One region of the Bradyrhizobium sp. BRP19 genome, then DNA from elsewhere that is predicted to be linked to it. Evidence: riboswitches for the same ligand, from Rfam matches in the RefSeq annotation. Region 1 holds a riboswitch; each other region holds the start of a gene.

Region 1 (7,504 bases):
GCATCGGCTGCACGTTTCCGTGCAGCGCTGCTCGCGCAGAGAGCAGAAGGCCGCGAAGTCAAAATGTGCAGCGCACCCTTGGATTCTTCGAGGCAAATAGAAGCGCCCGTTGCACTGCAATCGGATCGCACAAGGCCATTTGTCTAATTTGCAGGCGATCGGTCGGCGGTGCGGGAGACAGCACTGACCAAGAGCTATGCACGCAGGTCGGCTCAGCCTCTCTTTATTGTACGGTCGGTAAGCGAGGACATCACCGGCCGCTGGTGGATAACCCGGCGCGCCGAACGGGTCGCGCCGGGTACGGAGATTTCGCGACTGGCTATGCGCTCGCCAGCCATGCCCGCAAGCGCCGCCAACCGATGACGATGCCGGTGATGGAGAACATCAGCCCGAGCGTACAGAGCCCGACAATGAGAGCGTCACGCAGCCGCGCATGAGCCAGCAGAATCGGGAAGTCGAGCGTGTGCAGCGCACTGTAGAGCCAGCGATAGACGCGGCGCGACGGGTCCAGCCTTTGCAGCAGCTTGCCATCGGCAGCATCGACATCGAACCAGAGATCGCCGCAGGTCGTGCGGTAGACTGGAGCCCCCGGAAGTGCGGATTGCGCCGGATAGCCGTCGTTGCCGGCGAGCAGAAGCGGTGCGGCACAGCCGGCGCCAAGGCGCGCCGTCAGGTCGCCGATCTCCTGCCTATCCAGGTATGACGCCGGTCCATCGCGCGGCGCGTCCCCTGCCCTGATCAACGCCTGACGGCCGAGACCAACCCGGTCGCGCCGATAGACATGGCCGTTGAAGGCGAACCATTCGACCTCGCGGGCCAACGGCGATATTGGCTGCGGATCGAGCGACGACGCGTCTCGCCAATCCGGGGCGGCATCGACCACGCCGGCCTCTGTCGGAGTCAGTTGCCCGCGCGAGAACAGGCGGCCGTGATCCATCGACAGCCAGCCGCTGAAGATCCAGGTCAGCACAAACACGGTCGCGACGAGACCGATGATGTGATGCAGGGCGTGCCAGCCACGATAGGGCGACGAGAGCTGGCGTCCCCGCATTTTCACACGCACGATTCCGAGCACCGCGCCAAGCAATGCTGCGATCAGGGCCAGCAGCGACAGCGTCCAGACCACGCGATCCCACAGCGCCCAGCTGCTGCGGAGAATTGTCGGATAGATCCAGTGCAGCACGCTGCCGGCCCAGTTCCACGCGCGCTCGCTGCGCGTCGTATCCAGGACGACTTCGCCGGTCAGCGACGAAACGTAGACCTCCGTTCCAGGGGCATCGCCGAGAGCGGCGCGAAACAAGGGGCGATGCCGATCAAAACCGTTCGGCACGCTCCACTGATCGTAGTCCGACTGCGCGACGATCGCGGCGCGCGGCGCGTCGAGCCCGCGCTGACGTGAATAAGCTTGCACGATGGTGAGCGCGACATCGGCTGATGTTACCGGCGCGTCTCCTCCATCGGAGGCGCGAACCGCTCGCGAACCTGTGGAGCCCGAGACGACGTAGACCGGTCCATCGCTCCGCTGGATCAGCCGAACACGCGTGGCATCGGCAATCCCGCTCGCCGCAACGGCGTCCGCGACCGAGATCTTCGTCCCGTCGCGATCGACCGGCACAAGTCCGGCAAATCGCTCCGCTTCCGTCAGCGACGGAAACGGGACGAAGTGCATCACGATTCCCGTCGCGAACCACATCGCGAACAGCAGGCAGAACGCGATGCCGAGCCAGCGATGCGTGAGGACGATCGCGCCCATCATGCGCTCAGGGCCTCACCATTTGAACGCGGCCGAGATCTCGTAGGTGCGCGGCGCGCCCAGGAGGATCTGGTCCGGATAGAACGGATCGCCCCAGATCGCATAGCGCTTATCAGTGATGTTGCGGACACGGAAGGTCAGGCGGGCCTGGTCGACCGCATTGAACGCCGTCTTGGGGATGTCGACGAAGGCGTAGACGTCGGCCACGGTGTAAGCCTTCATCGTCACGACGTTGGCATCGGTGTTGTAGCGGTCGCCGACATGACGGCCGGTGATGCCAAGCTCCACCGGCCATGGTGTGAAGAAGCGATACGACGCGCCGGCGTTGGCGACGATACGCGGCACGTTTGGCGGCGTGTTGCCGGAGAACGAGCCGCCGGCAAAATTGTAGTCGGCATAGCGCGCATCGACATAGGCGATGTTGCCCCACAGCCGCAGCGGCTCGATCGGGCGTATCGAGGCGGCAAGCTCGACGCCTTTCGACTCCTGTCGTCCGGCGATGTTGAGTTGCATGCCGCCGGCGGCCGCATAGACGTTCTTGCGCAGGATGTCATAGGCCGAGAACGACCACTCCGCCCGATTGTCCCAGAACAGGTGCTTGACACCGGTCTCATAGGTGCGCGCGGTGGTCAGATCGAGCGGCTGGGTGGGCGAGAGCAGGAAGATATTGTTGGCTGCGACGTCGGCGCCGGTGGCGTACTGGCTGAAGAAGGTGAGGCCGGGAACGGCCTCCCAGGTGTAGCCGATGCGGCCCGTCACCGGCGCCCAGTCTTTCCTGAATGGGAAGCCCACCTTCTCCACACCGTTCTTGTCGGTCGAGTTGCGGTCGAGCCCGATGTGCTCGACACGAAGGCCGCCGATCAGCGCGAAGCTGCGCGTCAGCTTGAGCCGGTCCTCGAATGACAGCGCCTCGTTGTCGATGCGCGCGGTCTGCTGCTGTGTCGTGAGCAAGCCGTAGAAACCGCGGTTGGGGTCGACCAGCGAAACGGAATCGCCGGGAAAGTTTGCCGCACCGGGCCTGACGAAATCGAGATAGCTCGACGACAGCGTCGTCACGAGCCGATTGTCGAAGCCCGCAATATTTGTATCCCAGATCAGGTCGGTGATGTTGCCGACCAGCCGCTGGCTGTGGGCGACATAGAAACGCTCGCGATCGACCAGGTTCGTGGTGGAATTGAACGCCTCGATCTCGTTGTTGAACCAGGTTCGTTCCGCGCCATAGCCATAGGCCTGACTTTTCAGCGTGAGGTCAGGCGCGAGCTTCAGCTCGAAGCCGCCACGCAGCCACACTTCCTGCGCCACGTTGCGGTTATCGAGAACGTTGTAATTGGTGTTGAAGGTGCGGTCGTCGATGGTGACGGCACCGAGATTCGTTCCGTTGTAATTCGAGACGTAATTGCCGGAGACGATCCCCGTCGTCGCATGCGAACCGCTGAAGGCCACCGGCACCAGCGGCGCGCCCCAATAGGCCTTCGAGCGGTCTTCACGATATTCGACCGCACCCCAGATCCTGAGGCTGTCGGAAACACGGTAGTTGAGCTGGCCGGACGTGCCGAACGTCTTGACATTGGTGTCATCGGCAAAGCCGTTGAGGGCGGAACGGCTGATGTCGAAGCGATAGTCCAGGCCTTGCACATTGGTGCTGCCGCCGGAGCCGTAATGGGCACGGAACGAGTTCAGCGAATCCCAGGAGAAATTGGCATCGTTACGGACAGGTCCGGTGTGGGGCTGCTTGGTGACGAAGTTGATGGCACCGCCCGCGGCGCCCTCGCCCGAAATCAGCGAGGCCGGGCCCTTGAGGAATTCCACAGCCTCCAGATTGGCGGTATCCACGATCCGCGAGGTCATGTTCTGCGGACCGATCTTGATGCCGTTGTAGAGCGTGTTGATCTGGCTGTTGGTGAAGCCGCGCATGGAGAAGGCGGAAGGTTCGGCCGGGTTGTCGCCGGAGGTGACGCCGACGGCGCCCTGCGCCACCTCGGACACGGTGCGATAGCCCTGCTCGCGCATGGTTTCGGCGGAGACAACTTCGACGGTCGCGGGCGTCTGCCGCACCGTCAGGCCGAGCCGCGAGGCGCTTTCGGCAACGGCGTTGGAGTTGAGCGGCGTTTGCGGCGTCGAATCCGGCGTGACGGGTCTTGGCGCTGCGGATACAGCCGCCGGCCTGCGCGCTGCCGCGCGGCGCGCGCTCTGCGCCGTTCCTGCTGCCGGTTTGGCCGGCTTGCGGGCCTGGGCGGGCGACACCTCGATGGGCGGCAGCGGCTCTCGGGCCTGCTGCGCCAGAGCGGCAGGCGGACCAAGAGCGGCAAAGGACGTGAACGCGGCGGAAACCAGCAGAACGCGGCGCGGTCGTGCGATACGGATGGAAGACACAGGTGAAAACCTCGGTATGACGTCAGTGGCACGTCACAGCGAACGAGGTTTCACCTTCGGCCTTAGCCGTCCGATGAAGCCGAATGTCTGTACTCCCCGACCGACATCTTCGCGTGTGACCACGGCTGACGGCAGGTCTCCTGGCTCGCGGGTCGTGACCGCTTCGTCGCCTTCCCGGGACCGAGGACCCAGTGGCTCGTGACGAAGGATTCACCGCTTACAGTTGCGGGGGCAGCCGCGGCATTGGGGACAATTTTCCCCGCACCGCATTCCCTTTTCATTCCCTCTCGGGAAAACCGTCGCGAGCATCTAGGATTACCACCAAGACAGAGTCAATGTGCCAGTTGCGGCGTTGGGGCCACAGCAACCAACTTCCTTGGAGATGAGCATGGAAGGCGAGACCTTCCTCTGGTTGATCAGGCATGCGGCCGTCGCGGGCGTGCCCGGGACGATCCATGCGGCCGATGCGCGGGCCGACCTCGGCGATCACGCTGCATTGGCGGCCCTGAGGCGCCTCTTGCCCGCGGATGTCGCCGGCTATGCCAGCCCATCGCGGCGCACGGTCGAGACGGCGCGCGCCCTGGGACTCGAACCGGAGCTGGTCAGCGAATTCGGAGAGCAGGATTTCGGCGACTGGACCGGTCATCGGCATGACGAGCTCGCCGCGACCGGCGGCGAGGCCTACGCGCAGGTCTGGCGCGATCCCGCGCACGGACGGCCGCCGAACGGCGAGAGCTTTGCGGATCAGGTCGCCCGCGTCCGCCTGGGCCTGGCCCAGATTGGCGCAGGCTCCGCAGCACTGGTCGTCCATTCCGGCACCATACGCGCTGCGCTCTGCATCGCGCTCGATCTCACACCGGAGGCCGCGCTGCGCTTCGTCGTCGATCCGCTGTCGCTGACCCGGATCGACCGGCTGGCGGGCGGTTGGCGCGTCGTGTCGGTCAACCAGCGCGTGGCTTGAGCCGCATCAAGAAGACCGATCCGGCACATTGGCCTGCGCGAACGTCGCCATACCGTTGTGAAGTGCGCAGGCCGAGCGCACCAGCGGCAGCGCGATCGCCGCCCCCGACCCCTCGCCGAGCCTGAGATCGAGGCTGATCAGCGGCTGCACATTCAGCGCGCGCAACACCAGCCGATGTCCCTGCTCCGCCGATTGATGCGAGGGCAACAGGAACGGCTGGCAGGACGGGTTGAGGCGCACCGCCGTCAGCGCCGCCACCGAGACGATAAAGCCGTCGATCAACACGGGGATGCGGCGTTGCGCGGCCGCGATGATCGCACCCGAGATCGCCGCAATCTCGAGGCCGCCGACCGCGCACAGGATTTTTTCGGGTGACGCCCCCGCAACGCCGTGATGCGCGATCGCCGCATCGATCACCCGCACCTTGTGCGCGCGGCCCGACGCATCGACGCCGGTGCCGCTGCCCGCGATCTCGTCGGCACTCACACCGAGCAGGCTCGCAGCAATCGCTGCTGAGGTCGTGGTGTTGCCGATCCCCATCTCGCCGAAGATCAAGAGATCAGGCCGGCCGGCCTCGGCGCGCGCCACCGCGCGCTGGCCGGCCTCGAAGGCGAAGGCCAATTCCGTGGGCGTGAGCGCGGCCTCGACACTGAAATCGCGGGTGCCGCTGCGCGGCTTGTCGGTGACGATTCCCGCGATCTGCGCCTCGGTCAGCGTGCCGGCGTCGACCACCTCGAGGCTCGAACCCAGCTCGCGCGCCAGCACCGAGATCGCGGCGCCACCGGCAGCAAAATTCGTCATCATCGCGATGGTGACGGCTTGCGGATAGGCCGACACGCCCTGCGCGACGATGCCGTGGTCGCCGGCGAAGATGATGATCGGCACCCGCGCGGCGCGCGGTTGCTCGGTGGCCTGCAGGCCCGCAAGCTCGATTGCGAGCTGCTCGAGCCGGCCGAGCGCGCCGGTCGGCTTCGTCAGTTGCGCCTGCCGCGCAATGGCCGCCTCGCGATGAACAGCGGAGACCTCGGGGCAGTTCTGGGTAACCCATTCGGGAAGCATGCTGCTCAACGCCTGCGTTTGATGATGTAGCTGTCCATGATCCAGCCGTGCCGCTCGCGTGCGTCCTGCCGCACGGCGGCAATGCGCGCGCCCAGTTCAGCCAGCGCGCCGGACATGATGATCTGATCGGGCATGCCGAGATAGGCACCCCACCAGATCTGCAGGCCTTCTGGATCCAGCGATTGGAACGCCGTGCCGCCATCGAGCATCACGACGACGGTATCGACGCCCTGCGGCCAGCCGCCTTCGCGCAAGCGCCGCCCCGTCGTGACCAGAAACGGCTCGCCGATGTCGTTGAGCGGCAGCGCATGCGCCGCGCACAGCGCCTGGATCGAGGTGATCCCAGGCACGACCTCGATTGTCGGCAATGGATCGAGCCGCCGCGCAATGCGCAGCGAAGAATCATAGAGCGAAGGATCGCCCCAGATCAGCAGCGCGACCTTGCCCTCATCTTCGAGATGCCCAGCTATCGTCTGCGACCAAATCGCGGCCACCGCATCGTGCCAATCGTCGACGCCCTTGCGGTAGTCCGCCTCGGTCGCATCGCGCACGGGAAGATCGAATTCGGCGATGCGCGTCGTTTTGTTGGTGAGCACACCGGCGCAGATCGTTCGCCTGAGATCGGCGAGATCGGATTTCGCAGTCCCCTTGCGCGGGATCAGGATGAGATCGGCGGCGTTGATGGCGTCAACGGCGGCGCGCGTAAGCTGCGCGGGATCGCCGCAACCGATGCCGATCAGGGAGAGCGTGAGCATCGCGAGCGCGATGGGCGGCCACACCGGCCGCCCATCGCTGATCTCTTACGCCGCGTTGTGCAGGCGCGGGGTGACGAGGCCGGGCGCGGTGACGCCGCGCAGCGACTTCGCCAGCGCCAGCACCGCGAGATCGGCGAGCGGTTCGATCACGATCACCAGCGCATAAGCGGCAGCGAACGTCCCGACGCTGGCGAGGTTGCTCATCGCAAAGCCGGAGCCATAGAGCGCCCAGAACGCCACCCATGCGATCACGCCGGCCTGGTAGGTCGTCGAAAGCGCCAGCGCCTGACCGTATTTCAAATCGACATAGGCGGTGTTGCGAGGGATGATCCGCGTGGCGATCGCCTGGATCGCGAACAGCGGCACTAGCAGCGTGGTGACGTTCATGCCGTATTGCGGCAGATCGACTGGCTCCAGCAGCATGCCCTGAAGCAGCAGGCCAAATGCAAGGCCGAAGGCGGCGGGCGCAGCACCAAAGAGCAGGAACAAGGTCGAGCCGAGGATGAAGTGCACCTCTGATACCCCAACCGGGAAGTGCGGCAGGATCTCGAAGAAGACGAAGACGAGAGCGGTGGTGGCCAGTGTCCGCGCCGCGAACGAGCC
Region 2 (7,504 bases), on a different contig from region 1:
TCCTGCGGCGAGCCGAAAGTGGCGATGGACGATAACGTTTCGGCTGGCTGGAGCTCTTCAGGGGTACGGCAGTGCGCGGCCGACGAAGCCAGCATGCAGCTTCCTAATCCGATTTGAGCATGTTTGAGCAACCAAGTGACCGCGCCGCCCCATACAAGACGCCCCGCTCATGGACTTACGTGTAAATACTTAGGGGCTTCTACCTAGGGAAAACATCCAAATTTCCCAATTCGTCAGGAGCAGCCAATCTGCGTCGAATCGACGTTGGTAAGATAGGTCCGCCATGCACGCCCAGGCCGCCAGTTCTAGCGAGATGAGACGCCATCCGACCAGCGTCTTGCGTGGGCGACCTCATCGTCGTGGACCATTTGGCATAATTCCGAGACCGAAGCGTCTCACTCCCAATAGCGAGATCTACCGCGAGGACGAGGCAGCCCAATACCTCTATCAGGTGGTTTCGTGCGCTGTGCGGTCGTGCTGCGTAACGACGGACTGCCCAGGAGCTTTGTGCAACACTTCAGCTAAGTTGATTTACGCCAGCTCAAATTGAAGCGCGCTACTTTTTGCGTCGAATGGCGCGGACAAATCGCAGCCCCGCGAAGGACACCGAATTCGGCTTGGGCAGTCTTGCAAATGGCAGAAATCGCTTCCAGCCTAGATTGTGCCTCCAGGAACACCGCAATGATAATCGATCTTCTGCTTCGAGAGCATCGCAACATTGATCTTCTTCTGGTCGCTCTTCAACGCGAATTGGAGATTTTTGAGAAGGGGATCCGCCCCGATTATGAGGTCATTCGCGCGATTATCAGCTATTTCGAGGTTTACCCCGAGGTGTACCATCATCCACAGGAAGACTTGATTTTTTTCAAGCTCAAGTCTCGCGATCCGGAGGCAGCTGCAATCGTGGGCGATCTCGCGCTTGAACACCAGGAAGTCGTCGACCGTTTGCACCACTTCGCGCGAGCTATTGACGCTATTCTCGCCGATCGTGACCTCTTTCGGCAAGACGTCGGCAATATCATACGCGACTTTATAGTACGCGAGCGGCACCACATGATGTGGGAAGAACGAGATTTCTTTCCCGCCGCTCTGAAGGCTCTCTCGGCTAAGGATTGGACCGAAATCGCTTCCGCCCTCACGAATGATGGAGATCCGCTGTTCAGCGAGACAGCAGCAGCGACTTCCGATGCGCTAAGAGCGCATATTCTGCAATTGGAGCAAGAAGCTGAGGCCGAACGGAGCTCGGTCGCGTTGTCGTCCGCCAAGGCCGGCAATCCGTGACACAGCGCCGAGACGGACGGGCCGTATTGATCGCGGCCGTTTGACAGCAGGAAGTGGACCTCATGCTCATTCTGTCGAAAGAAAATGGGGGTGCTCGCGGGCACGTAGGCTGCCGCACCCCCAAAATGGCTTCTGCGCAATGTGATCGCTTCCTCGACCACCGGCGCAAACAGCATGGCCGAGCCTAGCTGAGCTCTGGTTCCGGCACCACAATGTAAACCTCGCAGGTCTGTCAGTTGCGCAGTGATATCGCGCGAAACGGACGCCTCTCATGTCCGCCGACCGATGAGGACGGACGATTGCCGCCGCGCGGGTGCGGCGAAGCACTCCTTGAGCCCCGCCCCATACGCTCTGAGACATCCGGCCGCAGCCGGTCCTACTCACTGCACGCGAAATGCGAGGCACTGCCAGTCCCGGGTACGTTCAGCACCAACAGCAAGGCGCTGGACGTGGATCGCCACGACCAGTTCTGGCGCAATTGGATTTCAACAAGCTATGGGGATCCGCATCGTAAATAATGCTCGTTCCTGACGCGTGTCCGCTTCATCGCGATCCTACATACGTGTATGCGGCGTGCAGCATGCCCTCCCATTGGCCTTGGAGCGGCCATAGGCATCGGCGACGCTCCGGTAATTAGGTCCAGAAACCTCTGTTTGAGATCTATGAGCGGACCATGCGGAGGGTGTCACGAGCTTGATGATGCCGCGGTGCCGATAGGGTGCTCCTCAGCGCCCAAGCCGAAACCCGACTATCGGGTGGAACCGGTCGACCAAGGACTGCCTTAAGCAAGGTTCAAATTTAGCAACCGCTTATGCATTGGATAAGCTTGCGAGATCCATGGAGCCGGGCTTACGTCGCCCTAATCGAACATAAGGCTCCAGGCAGGAAAGCGCACCGAGTTTGCTGTTGGTGTCCTGCGGCGACCGCCCGGCATGCCCCCTCGCTGCTATCGTAATCGTGCCGACGTGCTCATGAGCGACAAACCTTGGTGTAGATTCTAACTCTCAGGCTATACGGTCGCATACCACGGCATAATTGAGCTACGCTGAGCTTGTGCTTCAACTCGGCTCAGATTTTCGGCGAATGTCCTCGCCGTGATCGAACTGGCGGCTTCGCCGATGGAAGTCCGCGCGAATGCGTCAGCGTCGCTCCTCCCAGACTTTCGCCCGGCCCGCTAAGCGGGGCGGGGCATTTTTTATGTTCCTAAGGCTCCCGCGCAAATGACCACAAGCGGATCAGCTTTGTCGAAAAGAGACCGAAGCCCGGATCAACGGCCTCGCGGATCGAATGCAGCGCGCAGTTCGCGGGCGGCAGCGACCATGTTCGCTAGTGCTGGCCGAACCTCCTCCCATTTGCGCGTCTTCAGGCCGCAGTCTGGATTGATCCAGAGCTGCGAATCCTGCAGCCGCGTCCGAGCCAACACCATCAGCTCCTTCATTTCGCCTGTCTCGGGAACGCGTGGAGAGTGGATGTCGTACACGCCCGGCCCGATCTGATTTGGATATTCGTAGTTCCTGAACGCGTCGAGTAGTTCCATTTTCGAGCGCGATGTCTCGATCGAGATGACATCCGCGTCCATTGCAGCGATCGCACCAATGATGTCGTTGAACTCCGAGTAGCACATATGCGTATGAATTTGCGTTTGATCGGCGACGCCCGATGAACAGATGCGGAAGCAATCGACGGCCCAGTCGAGATAAGCCGCCCACTCCGATCGACGCAACGGCAATCCTTCGCGGACTGCAGCTTCGTCGATCTGGATCATGGTCGCACCAGCATTCTCGAGATCGCGGACTTCGTCTCGGATCGCGAGCGCAATCTGGCGGCAGACCTCGCTTCTGGGAATATCATCACGAACAAAGGACCAGTTCAAGATCGTCACCGGTCCGGTCAACATCGCTTTCATCGGCTTCCTTGTTAGTGATTGCGCGTAGCGCCACCAGTCCACGGTGATAGGCTTCGGCCGTGCTACATCGCCAAACAGGATCGGTGGCCTGACGCAGCGCGAGCCGTAGGACTGCACCCATCCGCTCTTGGTAAATACGAAGCCGGCGAGTTGCTCGCCGAAGTACTGCACCATGTCATTGCGCTCAAACTCGCCGTGCACGAGGACGTCAAGACCGATGTCCTCCTGCCAACGTACGGCGCGCGCAGTCTCCTCCTTGAGGAACTTGTCGTATTGCTCGTCGCTTATCGCACCTCGCGCATGCGCCGCACGGGCATTCCGGATCTCTGTGGTCTGCGGAAATGATCCGATCGTCGTGGTAGGAAAAGCCGGTAGTCCGAATCGATTGCTTTGGATCTCGGCCCGACGGGCAAATGGGCTCGCGCGCCGACACATGGTCTGGTCGATCGCTCTCATCCGGACAGCGACATTGGCATCACGGATTTTCGGCGAAGTCCGGCGAACAGTCGCGGCACCTTCCGACTCGGCAAGAGCTAACGCAACATTCTGGTCGCCTGCGAGTGCACGCGCTAGGATCGCAAGCTCCCGCATCTTCTGGACCGAGAAAGCAAGCCAGCTCTTGACGTCGGAAGCGAGCCCGGTCTCGAGTTCAACATCGACCGGCACATGAAGCAGCGAGCAGGATGGGGCGATCTGTACACGATCCTTGCCGAGCTTCGCAATCGCGGGTTCGAGCCGCTGGCGCAGCGACGACAAATTCGACCGCCATACATTCCGACCGTCGACGACACCGAGCGACATGACGAGATCACTTCGGCCGCCAGCGATGATCTGGTGCAACAACTGTGGCGCTCGAACCAGATCGAGGTGCAGCCCGGCAACTGGCAGGCTCAAGGCGGTGTCCAGATTGTCGCCGAGGTCGCCGAAATAGCTGGCAACCATGATCTTGATCGCCGGCCCCTCCTTGGCGAGCCGGTCATAGGCATGTCGCAAAGATTTTCGCGTCCCCTCATCCAGATCAAGAACTAGGCTGGGCTCGTCGAACTGAACCCAATTTGCCCCACGTTTGGCCAATTCCTGCATAACCTCGATATAGGGCGGTATCAGTTCATCCAGTAGTGAGAGTGGCTGGAACGTGGGATCGGGACTCTTGCCGAGCTTTAGGAATGTGACCGGCCCGATCAGGACGGGGCGGGTCTGAAAGCCAAGGGCCTTGGCTTCCTCATACTCCTCGATCGGCTTGCGAGAGCATAGCCTGAAAGTCTGTCCCCTGTGAAACTCGGGGACCATATAGTGATAGTTGGTGTCGAACCACTTGGTCATCTCCTGCGCGGGTGCGCCAAATCCGCGCGGTCCGTGACCGCAACTCGCATCCTGGTCGTCGCATTGTGAACCGCGGGCCATGGCGAAGTACGTCTTGAGCGAAACGGATTCGGCTTTCGAGGCGTAGATCTCCGGGATGGCGCCAACCATGACACTTGTGTCGAGCACCTGGTCATACAGCGAGAAATCGTTCGATGGAATGACCGTGACGCCGATAGATTTCTGACGGGCCCAGTTCGCGGCACGCAGGCCAGCTGCGTCCTCGAGCAACTGCTGTTCGCTGCTTTTTCCGGCCCAGTAGCTTTCTAGAGCGAATTTGAGCTCGCGCCTTGGACCGATGCGTGGCGTTCCGAGCGTGGCAACAGGAAGGGAGAGAAGAGACATAGCGTTAACCCCATGTTGGGGGCAAAGGCCATGGCGGACGCAGGCAGCGGAAGTCGCGCGGTGCGACGGCTGCTTGGCGCACCACCGGGACACCCCGCCCGTGGACGAATATAGTGTCGGGGCAGGTCTCCTGGCTCGCAGGTCATCGCTGCTGTCCGGCCTTCCCGAAGCCGCGCAGGCTTCAGTGACATCGTTGGACAGCGGCTCGCCGCTCACAGTTGCGGGGGCAGCGCCGGCATATTCACCGGCTTCCCTCTTAGCTCCGGATCAAATGGAAACCGGAGAACCTCGACGACTTGGATTATCGGCAAGAGAAGTCTTCCGTCAACCTCTCAGATTATGTCTCAAGCTGATGCTGCGACATCTGCTACGCGAATGACCGTGCATCTCTACCATTGAGCTGATGTAGAAGTGCCCTCCAATCAGCGATATCGCAATGAGCATCGCAGGGCGCATGGCAGATCGGTGGAAGGGACAAATGCGGCTTGTGCGGTCGGGATTGCTGCCTCGAGCAGAACGCATTTGTCGCCAGTCCCGGCTTCCCAGCGGTTCGAGCACGTGCGCCATCCAGCCACCTTCTCGACCAACAGATCCGTGTTGAATAGGCCCAAGACACCTGGCTAAGCCAGCAACATACCCGGGCAGCACCTTTGATTTGCGGTGCCAGCCACACCCCAAATGCTCGGCGAAGATCGGCTTGGCGCCGTTCGCCATCGAGTACAAAGCGCGCTGCCTGAGGCTGTTCTCGACCTCCGGAGCGCCGCACGTCTCGAAAGGAGCGCCAAACGCGCCATGGCCCCTTGGCCGAAAGTGCCCGAAGGCATGGCAGAGATCGAAAGCCCACATTCCGGCAACGATAACCGAACCACACGGTTCAATGACGGCAAACGTGCTGCCACTTCTCATCAGGAACTTGGCACCGAGGCGTTCCGCTGTGTCGTCGAACATCCGGTGCGTGACGGGATGCATAAGCCGCGCTGGAGAGGTTGAACGGAAACATCGAGACATGCGCCAGTCGGAAAGTCGACAAAGAGGACGCAAAACCGGTGCGAATTGCCGTCTATTATCTGGCACGAAGAATGCACGTCCTCTGCATGCCCAGTCCTCCTGCTGGGCATGTCCAGCACAGCAAATTGAGGCTGTCGGTGGCAGTGAAGTTAGCGGCGCGTGACATAGAGGGGAGCGCCTGCTCGCACGGGAAAACCAGTGGTCGCCCCGTCGCGTCGCCGCTAACTTCTTGCGCTCGCGCATAACAGGTTGAAGGTTGCCCGCTCTAGAATTGCGTGTGGATGAGACCGGATAGGCCGACGGTTATGAAGAAAACGTCAGGAAGACGCGCGCTATGGCTTTGGCTCAGTCGATCCCTGATCTGCCTGGCCGGGCTGGCTGCGACGAGCAACACTGTTCGCGCTAACGACAGCCCCCTTGTCGAAAGAGTCAAGTCAACGTGGCGAGCGCAAGACGGTGAGACAATAGAACAAGTTATCTCCAACGTCTCGAAGGTGGCACAGTTCGTCCCTCGGATGTGGGGCGTCGCTGAACTTGACCAAAATGAATATGTTTTTGTTTCTTGGACCAGGCACCGGGATGATAAATCAGACGAAGAGTACGTTATCACCTGGAAGGCCGCGCTCGACGGGACGATTGAACTTGCGTCGTCCTATGCGAAGCCAATGGAATTGGGCTGGCGCGCCTTCGCGCTCTCGTTGATCGCCAGTGAAGTCAAGGATGGCGAAAGGGACGCAAATGTTGGCTTTCTGCATGACCCGGCCAACTTCAACTTTGTGACGACCATGCAAGGTCGGCTCGGTGATCTTCTGCGGCAGGGCAGCTGCACTATCGTAGATCCTGTTGGAGTGGACTACTTGCCGAAGCAGAATGACAAGCCGACCGAGAAAGGTGATCTGTGGCGCGTTTTGCTTGTGGTGAACTGTAATATCCCAGGGCCCCGCTATTTTACATACAACGGGGTCATCACTTTCGAGAAGAGTGAAGGACAAGATTGGGAGCCGCAATCCTCCTTTGCCAAGCGTATCGCGGCTTTTCCTCCTGGCTCCTGGTTCGCTCGCATGGAGCCAAAGGAACGGGAGGATTAGAAGGGAGCGAAAGGCCTCGGTAAATGATCGCGCAGAGCAAGATCGCGCCGTAGCTCCTGCAGGGCCGAACGCCTCAGAGCAACGGCAAGACTATCAGCTCTAAACTTACCGGTGTTTACACCTTGAACAGTCGCGAGCTTTCCCGCGGCCTTCAGCCGGCCATCGAGAAAATGGGGCAGCACGATTACCTCCGACTCTTTCTGCGAGGAGTCGAGCTCAGCGGCGCGTGCGCCTTGCGAGAAGCGGCTTGACCTCGGCGCACCCCACGCAGTGGAAGGACACCATTTGCGAGAGAACCAGCTCTCTACGCCATTCTTCACGGGACTGGGCCATCCGGCGTGCGAACCGCGCATCACGCGACTGACTGGCACCCGCAAGAGCGTGACCATTCCGAGGCCGAGGTGGCACGCGGGATCGACTGCTGCGACGAAACCGGTTAATAGGGTAATGGGGCAGTGTTAGCGGCCCCGGCTTGACCACCGGTCCTTCGAGTGCCCTCAACGAGGAGCCGGAG
Region 3 (7,504 bases), on a different contig from region 1:
ACATCAAGGAGCGCAGACAACATGCGATAATTGGAAAGCCGCTGTACTACGCATATGACTCTCGCAGACGAAAGCTCTCTCTGCCGGTGGCCGCGGACACGACGTTGGCAATGGAGGTTTCGCACTTAGCATGTGTTTTGACCAAGAAACTTACGAGAACCACTCAATACGAGACGAGGTGATGATTCCTTGCCTAGTCTGGACCTCGACGCGCGACACCTGGCAAGCTGTTTGCTCGTGCCGGAGCCCGGTTCAGGCAGCCATCGCCCGATGTTCGCCATGCCCTGACTTCTTCGCACTTGCAATCTCAGAGGCGTCCTCATGTCATTCCCTTCGCGGACGGTTGCACCCGAACCGTGTCGACCTTGAGAACGTCGGAGCTTCCTTTGGGAAGGGCGGGGCGGGTTCCAGATAGGGCGTGGAAGCGCAGAAGCCCGCCAGGAATATGTAGATCCAAGCATTGCCGACCAAGGAGCCTTCGTCCGAAGTGGCCGTCAACGTCAGCCGTCTGAGACAGGCGGAGATCTCGGAAGGGAAACCAAATGCACCCGGCGGGTCCCCGTCGGTGCATCCATTCCGCTCACCGTCAGATGTGTCGATGCCATGCTCCTCCTTGGAAGGCCAATGCCAAAACAGAGCCCCGAAAACGACATCATGACAGAAGAATCAGATATCAGATCTGCGAACGCAAACATTCGTGCAAGCACTGTCTGGACCATTGTGCTCGGCTTTGCCGCGGATCCGTTGATGCGTTGGAGCTGGCCTGACCCAAGGCAATACCTTAGGAGCATGCCTCAGTTCATTGACGCCTGTGGGGGCCGAGCATTTGCACATGGCACAGCCTACGTCGCGGGAGAGATTCGTGGCGCGGCCCTGTGGCTGCCTCCCAACGTGCAGCAAGACGAGGAGGCATTGGATGCAATCATGGCGCTATCCCTGCGCCCGGAGATTACCGAGGATATGGCACACTTGCGGCGGAGAATGGCCGAACATCGTCCCCACGAGCCACATTGGTATCTGCCGCTCATTGCCGTCGATCCGAACTGGATCGGAAAAGGGCTTGGCACGTTGCTGATGAAATACGCCCTTCAACGATGCGATGAGAACGGCATTGTTGCCTACCTCGAAAGCTCGAACCCTGAAAACATTCCCTTTTACCAACGTCACGGCTTCAAGGTCGTTGGTGAGATACAACACGGTTCTTCGCCGCCGCTCACGCCAATGTTGCGAACGGCTTCATTCCCACCCAGCAAGGCCGCGCCGCCGGATCGGCTCGTCACCCAGACTCAAGCATAGCTCATCCCGTTAGGATTGATTGCCAATAACCTGACATGACCGCGTTCGGTCAGGACGGCTTATGTTCGCGGCCAGACAACTGAGCACGTGAGGCGGCTCGCCCGGCCTGCGAAAAGCATACGAATCGCCTCTTCGGCAAAGTTGGCACGTCTGATGTGAGAGCTGGCGGGGTCAAATCCACTAAGCGTGGGACATTGCCACGGGCGGCTGCATCGATTGCGGTCGGGCTCCAGACAATTTTTGATCTAAGGGCCACAGAAAGCGATGAATGGCGAGACGCGTATGGCTACCGAAACCCGATCCGGCCCAACTCAATTCGCGGACCGCGAACCGATCGATGCCAACATTCAGGATGTCCAGGGTTGCTGTTCCCCTGTTGGAGAATTTGCGACGCCACTTCCAAAGGCTTGAGCACATCTTGGCCGATCGCAGGCGCTCGGTCGTCGAGCGCACCTTTGCGTGGCTCGGCAGATGTCGGCATCTCTGCAAAGACTTCGAAGGTTCCGCCGCTACCGAGCTCGCCTGGCCGCTCGTCGCCCATCTGAGGCTCCTAACTCGCCGATTGGCCAGGCCTTGAGACATCTATGCTTTTTGAGTGAGGCTCTCAGGACAGGCGCTCGGCGAATTTCGAACCTCGACCTCGGGGCTGCTCCAACTGGTTAACTTGACTGTGCCGTCTTGACGAGTCTGGGCAACGGCTTCTATATGTGGTGTCGTCGTGGTTTTCAATTCGCATATATGGTGGCACGGAGTTAAGGGGAACCCATTGTGCCGGCAGCGGCTATTCCGAGGCATTAGCGCGACAGCGCTGGGAAGACCCGCGAGCCAGGAAACCTACCGCGACAGAACCCATGTCCTCGGGCGGGGTGCCCGGTGGGTCGCTTGCAGCCGGGGACATTGGCCGGGTCTCCTCGCAAGTCGTCCGCACGGTCCCAGCCCCCAAATATCACGGGGTTGCCGATGTCGGCGTCTTACGATTTCGATCAGTATGGTCATCTCATTGAGCTGCCGAGTGTGCGGCAGCCCTCAGCGCAGGCAAAGCCTACCACACCTGAACTGTGTCTTGTGCAGCCCCCAGCATTGCCGGCTCCCCTGCCGAGGCCCCCCGCGCGATCGCCAACTCCGTCTGACCTTTCGCTCGATCGGTCGCGCGACGACCTGCTGACCTCGTTTGGTAGGCTGACGCTGACCGACCGCTATCTGCTCGCCGGCGAAGGCCTCCAGGACATGTTCGCCCGAGTGTCTTGCGCCTTCGCGGACAATGTTGCGCATGCCCAACGTCTATATGATGCGATGTCTCGGCTGTGGTTCATGCCGGCCACACCGGTGCTCTCCAACGGCGGCACGACGCGCGGCCTTCCGATCTCGTGCTTCCTTAACTCAGTGTCGGACTCGCTCGAAGGCATCGTCGGCACCTGGAACGAGAACGTCTGGCTTGCTTCCAATGGCGGCGGCATCGGCACCTACTGGGGTAATGTTCGCTCAATCGGCGAGAAGGCGAGGGGCGGCGTCACCTCGGGCATCATCCCGTTCATCCACGTCATGGACGGCCTCACGCTGGCGATCAGCCAGGGCTCGTTGCGGCGCGGCTCGGCGGCGGTCTATCTCGATATCCACCATCCCGAGATCGAGGAGTTCCTCGAGATCCGCAAGGCGTCTGGTGACTTCAACCGCAAGAGCCTCAACCTACATCACAGCATCAACGTCACCGACGAGTTCATGTGTGCCGTGGGCGCCGGCACCGCATTCGCTCTGCGCAGCCCGAAGACTAACGAGGTTGTCCGCGAGATCGATGCCCGCCAGCTGTGGCAACGCATCCTTGAGAACCGGCTGCAGACCGGCGAGCCTTATCTCTTGTTCATCGACACCGTGAACCGTGCGCTCCCCAAGCACCAGCGCGAGCTCGGCCTCAAGGTCTCGACCTCCAACCTGTGCAGCGAGATTACCGTGTCGACCGGCATCGATCATCGCGGCGAGGAGCGCACCGCGGTGTGCTGCCTGTCGTCGCTCAACCTCGAGACCTGGGACCAGTGGAATGAGGAGCCCGGCTTCATCGAGGACGTCATGCGCTTCCTAGACAACGTGCTCACGCACTTCATCACGGTGGCGCCGGACGGAATGAAGCGTGCCCGCTACGCCGCCCTGCGCGAGCGCTCCGTTGGCCTCGGCGTCATGGGCTTCCACTCGTTTCTCCAGGCCAAGGGCATTCCAATGGAGGGTACCCTGGCCAAGTCATTCAATCTGAACATGTTCCGAAAACTTCGTCGCGATGCCGATGCGGCATCCGTGGCGCTCGCTCGCGAGCGTGGCCCGTGCCCGGATGCCCTGGAACGCGGCGTGATGGCGCGCTTCAGCCCCAAGATCGCAATCGCGCCGACCGCCTCGATCAGCATCATCTGCGGCGGCACCAGCGCCTGCACTGAGCCGATCCCGGCCAACATCTACACCCACAAGACGCTATCCGGCGCCATCTCGGTGCGCAATCCGCACCTCGCTAAGGTGCTGGCCGCGAAAGGCGCCGACACCTCGGCGACCTGGGAGTCGATCATCGCGCACGACGGATCGGTCGCCCATCTCGACGTCCTGTCGGAGCACGAGAAAGCGATCTTTCGCACCGCCTTCGAGATCGACCAGCGCTGGATCGTCGAGCTTGCCGCCGACCGCGCCGCGTTGATTTGCCAGAGCCAGTCGATCAACCTCTATCTGCCGGCCGACGTCGATAAGTGGGACCTCCACATGCTGCACTGGACGGCGTGGAAGCGTGGGGTGAAGAGCCTCTACTACTGTCGATCAAAGTCGATCTCGCGCGCGGCGTTCGCCGGCAAGATTGCCGGGGATGCAACGCCGACGCAGCAGCCGGCGCGGCAGCGCACCGACTATGAGGAGTGCCTCGCATGTCAGTGATCGATCTGTCGCGCGCCGATCCGCGCACGTTGATCGGCAAGGGACGCGTCGGCCTCCTTGACTCGACCGGCAGCTACGACGTCGATCGCTATGCCTGGGCTTACGAGTTCTGGAAGCGCCAGCAGCAGACCCACTGGATGGGCGAGGAGGTGCCGCTCGGCGCCGACCTCAACGACTGGGCTTCGGACCGCGTCACCGACAGCGAGCGCGCGCTGCTCACCCAGATCTTCCGTTTCTTCACTCAGTCGGACATCGAGGTCGGCGACAATTATTTCAAGCGGTACATTCCGCTCTTCCAGCCACTCACCGTCCAGATGATGATGGCCGCTTTCACTAACAGGAGACGGTTCATATCGACGCCTATGCCCTGCTGCTCAAGACGCTCGGTATGCCTAAGACCGAGTTCGAGGCATTCCGCGGCTATGCGCAGATGCGCGCCAAGGCGGACTACATGCACGAGTTCGGCGTCGACAGCGTGGCGGATGTCGCCCGTACCCTGGCGATGTTCGGCGCCTTCACCGAAGGCATGGCCTTGTTCGCCAGCTTCGCCATGCTGCTGAACTTCCCACGCCACAACAAGATGAACGGCATGGGACAGATCGTAAGCTGGTCAGTGCGCGACGAGAGTCTCCACTGCGAGGGCATCATCAAGCTATTTCACGAATGGCACCGCGAAACCGGCGCGGTGACGCGCTCCGTCCGCGACGACATTGTCGACGTCGCCAAGACCATGGTGAAGCTGGAGGAGAACTTCGTCGAGCTCGCCTTCGGTCTTGGCAAGATCGAGGGCATGCTGCCTGAGCATATCCACGCCTACGTCCGCTACGTCGCCGACTGGCGACTGGCCCAACTCCGGATTGCCCCGGTCTTCGGCTTCTTCGAGGCGAAGGAGGGCGGGTTCACCCAGCTCAAGGCGCATCCGCTGCCGTGGCTCGTCGAGATTCTCAATGGCGTCGAGCACGCCAATTTCTTCGAGCAGCGCGCCACGGAGTACTCCAAGGCGGCGAGCCGCGGCAGCTGGGACGGCGAAGACGGGGTGTGGGCGACTTTCGGCCGTATCTAGCCCATTTTATTCATGCTAGCGGCATTGACAGCGGCAGGCGCCGGTAGTCGTCGCCGTCACCCGCCAGCATGACAAAGGCATAGAACCGGACCTCCTCATCGTGGCGTCTTGATTGCAGCGCGACAAAACCGGACACACAGATGGTTTGTTGGGTTAAGCCGGTACATGCGCTCCATTGCTGATGGCGGCTAGGGTTTACAGTATTTCCGCAGGTCGGTGAGGTGGGTCTCATGAAGTAAATCAGCGCAACACGGCTACGCCCTTGAGCAGACGAATGTTCTCGATGATCGCCACGGCCGCCCCCCTCGTAGGGCTAGAGGGGATTACTATCACGCAATCGGAAGTTGTAAAGAGGGCAACCCTGTCAAAGGGGGGCATCTTCATTGCAGCCCGGTCGGATCAGGCAAACCGATTTGTTCTTCATCCCCCTTCGCGCTTGATTTCGTCGCCGACCCACTGACGGTCTTCCTCGGCCGTGGCTTCGCGGAGGTGATCTACTACGAGCAGACGCTGGCAATGCGGCTCGGATGACAGCCGCGTTTCTGTCCTAGCACAAGAGTTCCGCTTCAGCGCTGCCGATCCACCTCTGGAGATTTTGCATCCGCTCTCCGAGGCGCTCCCAATTGATCCGCGCCAGCGGGGGTTCGGCAGGCTGATCGGGCGCAGAGATCGGCAGCGACGATGACGCAAGCCATCACGTCGTCGACGTTATGTCCCACCCTCGCACGAGCGCCGCTTCGACCGCTCGTCGGCCTTTCGTCCGAGGTGGCCAGTGCGGCCGACCGGAACGATTGTAATCGATGACCTGTGTCTCCCTAAGCGAGGGCCGGGTTAACTACGACGGTCGACAAAACTATTTTTTGCCTCATCATTCTCCGACGGCCGAAAAGCCGACGGTGATGCAGGTGGAGGCACGGGTCCGGGAAATCGGCGCAGCCAGCCACTAAGCGGCTGGCGTTCGACCACGGCAGCACGCTTGAGTTCGCCGCGATCTTCGCCGTGGCGCTGCGTCATAACCAGATCAGCCAGATTCCTTTGAACCACGCCTAACCAGCTCGAGCCGATGTACCGACAAGAAGCCGATAGCGCCATTGATGCGAGTCCCTGTTGCCAAGGTTTCTATGCCGCGATGCGGCTCAGATATTGGTGCGAACCCGCGCCATTTTGGCGAAGATCGATCAATAGGTCGTGGCGATCACGCCACCCCACCGGTAGTTCACACGGACCAAGCCGATATCGACGTCCTGACCGATACGGGCAGTCCCTGCAAAAGTGCCCACCGGAACACCCACGAGTCCGGGTGAAAAAAAGAAATCCACATCCCGACGACCCATGAACAGGTGGTCGTATTCAACGCCGATGGACCAGTTCGGAGCAAAGCCAAATTCAAGGCCCGCCCCTACCGTGCCGCCCCAACGAGTTTCGCTGCCGTTGTCGATAGTGAGCCCGGTCGCAAAATCGGAGACCCGGTATTTGTCACGGACGACTGCAGCCCCACCTCTTACATAAAGCAGCACGTTATTCCAGGCATAGCCGACTTGGCCCGTGAACAGGCCGAATGCATCAAGCGTGGAGTCATCCCGGACGCCTGCGAAAGCAAGGTTCGCGTTGGAGCCCTTGAAATCGGCCCAATTGCCCTGCGCCTCCAGACCGAACACCGAGTTCGCTATTTGCCAGCGGTAGCCGATTTGACCGCCGACCGTGCTTCCCGTCGCATGATGGCACCCCATGCCAACGGGCGGAGCGACGACCACGCCGCCGGCGTTGACCACGTCCCAGCACTGATGCGCAGAGCCGCCACCGCCATTGATGCCGACGTAGAAGCCGCTCCAATCATAGATCGGAATGACCACCGGAGGCGCTTTGACGTAGGAGCGCGCAGCCAGATCAGCGGCTGCGGCAGGCGCGGCCAGCGCGATGAGGGCTACCGTGCCCGCCAGCAATTTTTTCATTCTTCTGAACCCCAGTTTCGAATTCGACGCCCCCGACGGGGTATTGACGACGATTGGCACGTTTCCGCCACCTCCATCAACTGCAAGGGTTGGTAGTTGACGGGGTCGCAAGCGCCGCCTGAGCGGCCGGTCGATGGGCAAAGTGCATGTCGGGTCGGTCGCGGATGCTGTCCGCCGACTGTTGATTAAGTGGCATGACCCGAAAATGTCTAATCGCGGTTACCCCTCCTGCGCGCCCTTCGAGCACATCAGCATGACAAGAGTCAGCCTCGACAGCGAGTCAGTTTCC

What was found. Region 1 has a riboswitch for cobalamin ahead of I6F36_RS26420 (TonB-dependent receptor). Riboswitches for the same ligand answer to the same signal wherever they lie in the genome.
Region 2: another riboswitch for cobalamin. It lies ahead of metE (5-methyltetrahydropteroyltriglutamate--homocysteine S-methyltransferase); the one in region 1 lies ahead of I6F36_RS26420 (TonB-dependent receptor).
Region 3: another riboswitch for cobalamin. It lies ahead of I6F36_RS31840 (ribonucleoside-diphosphate reductase subunit alpha); the one in region 1 lies ahead of I6F36_RS26420 (TonB-dependent receptor).

The regions. Positions count from the first base shown of each region.
Region 1 is NZ_JADYVZ010000010.1:118,245-125,748, reverse strand. It holds gene I6F36_RS26425 (PepSY domain-containing protein) at 320-1,756, opposite strand; gene I6F36_RS26420 (TonB-dependent receptor) at 1,769-4,126, opposite strand; cobalamin riboswitch at 4,239-4,442, opposite strand; gene I6F36_RS26415 (histidine phosphatase family protein) at 4,515-5,087, shown strand; gene cobT (nicotinate-nucleotide--dimethylbenzimidazole phosphoribosyltransferase) at 5,094-6,146, opposite strand; gene cobF (precorrin-6A synthase (deacetylating)) at 6,152-6,901, opposite strand; gene I6F36_RS26400 (energy-coupling factor ABC transporter permease) at 6,947-7,504, opposite strand, start outside.
Region 2 is NZ_JADYVZ010000017.1:43,197-50,700, forward strand. It holds gene I6F36_RS32100 (hemerythrin domain-containing protein) at 682-1,281, shown strand; gene metE (5-methyltetrahydropteroyltriglutamate--homocysteine S-methyltransferase) at 2,549-4,894, opposite strand; cobalamin riboswitch at 4,997-5,200, opposite strand; gene I6F36_RS32110 (nodulate formation efficiency C protein) at 6,208-6,990, shown strand.
Region 3 is NZ_JADYVZ010000016.1:109,500-117,003, forward strand. It holds gene I6F36_RS31830 (N-acetyltransferase) at 655-1,296, shown strand; partial or broken gene I6F36_RS31835 (IS5/IS1182 family transposase) at 1,727-1,873, shown strand; cobalamin riboswitch at 1,999-2,153, shown strand; gene I6F36_RS31840 (ribonucleoside-diphosphate reductase subunit alpha) at 2,257-4,200, shown strand; partial or broken gene I6F36_RS39755 (ribonucleotide-diphosphate reductase subunit beta) at 4,338-4,472, shown strand; gene I6F36_RS31845 (ribonucleotide-diphosphate reductase subunit beta) at 4,589-5,263, shown strand; gene I6F36_RS31850 (outer membrane protein) at 6,442-7,215, opposite strand.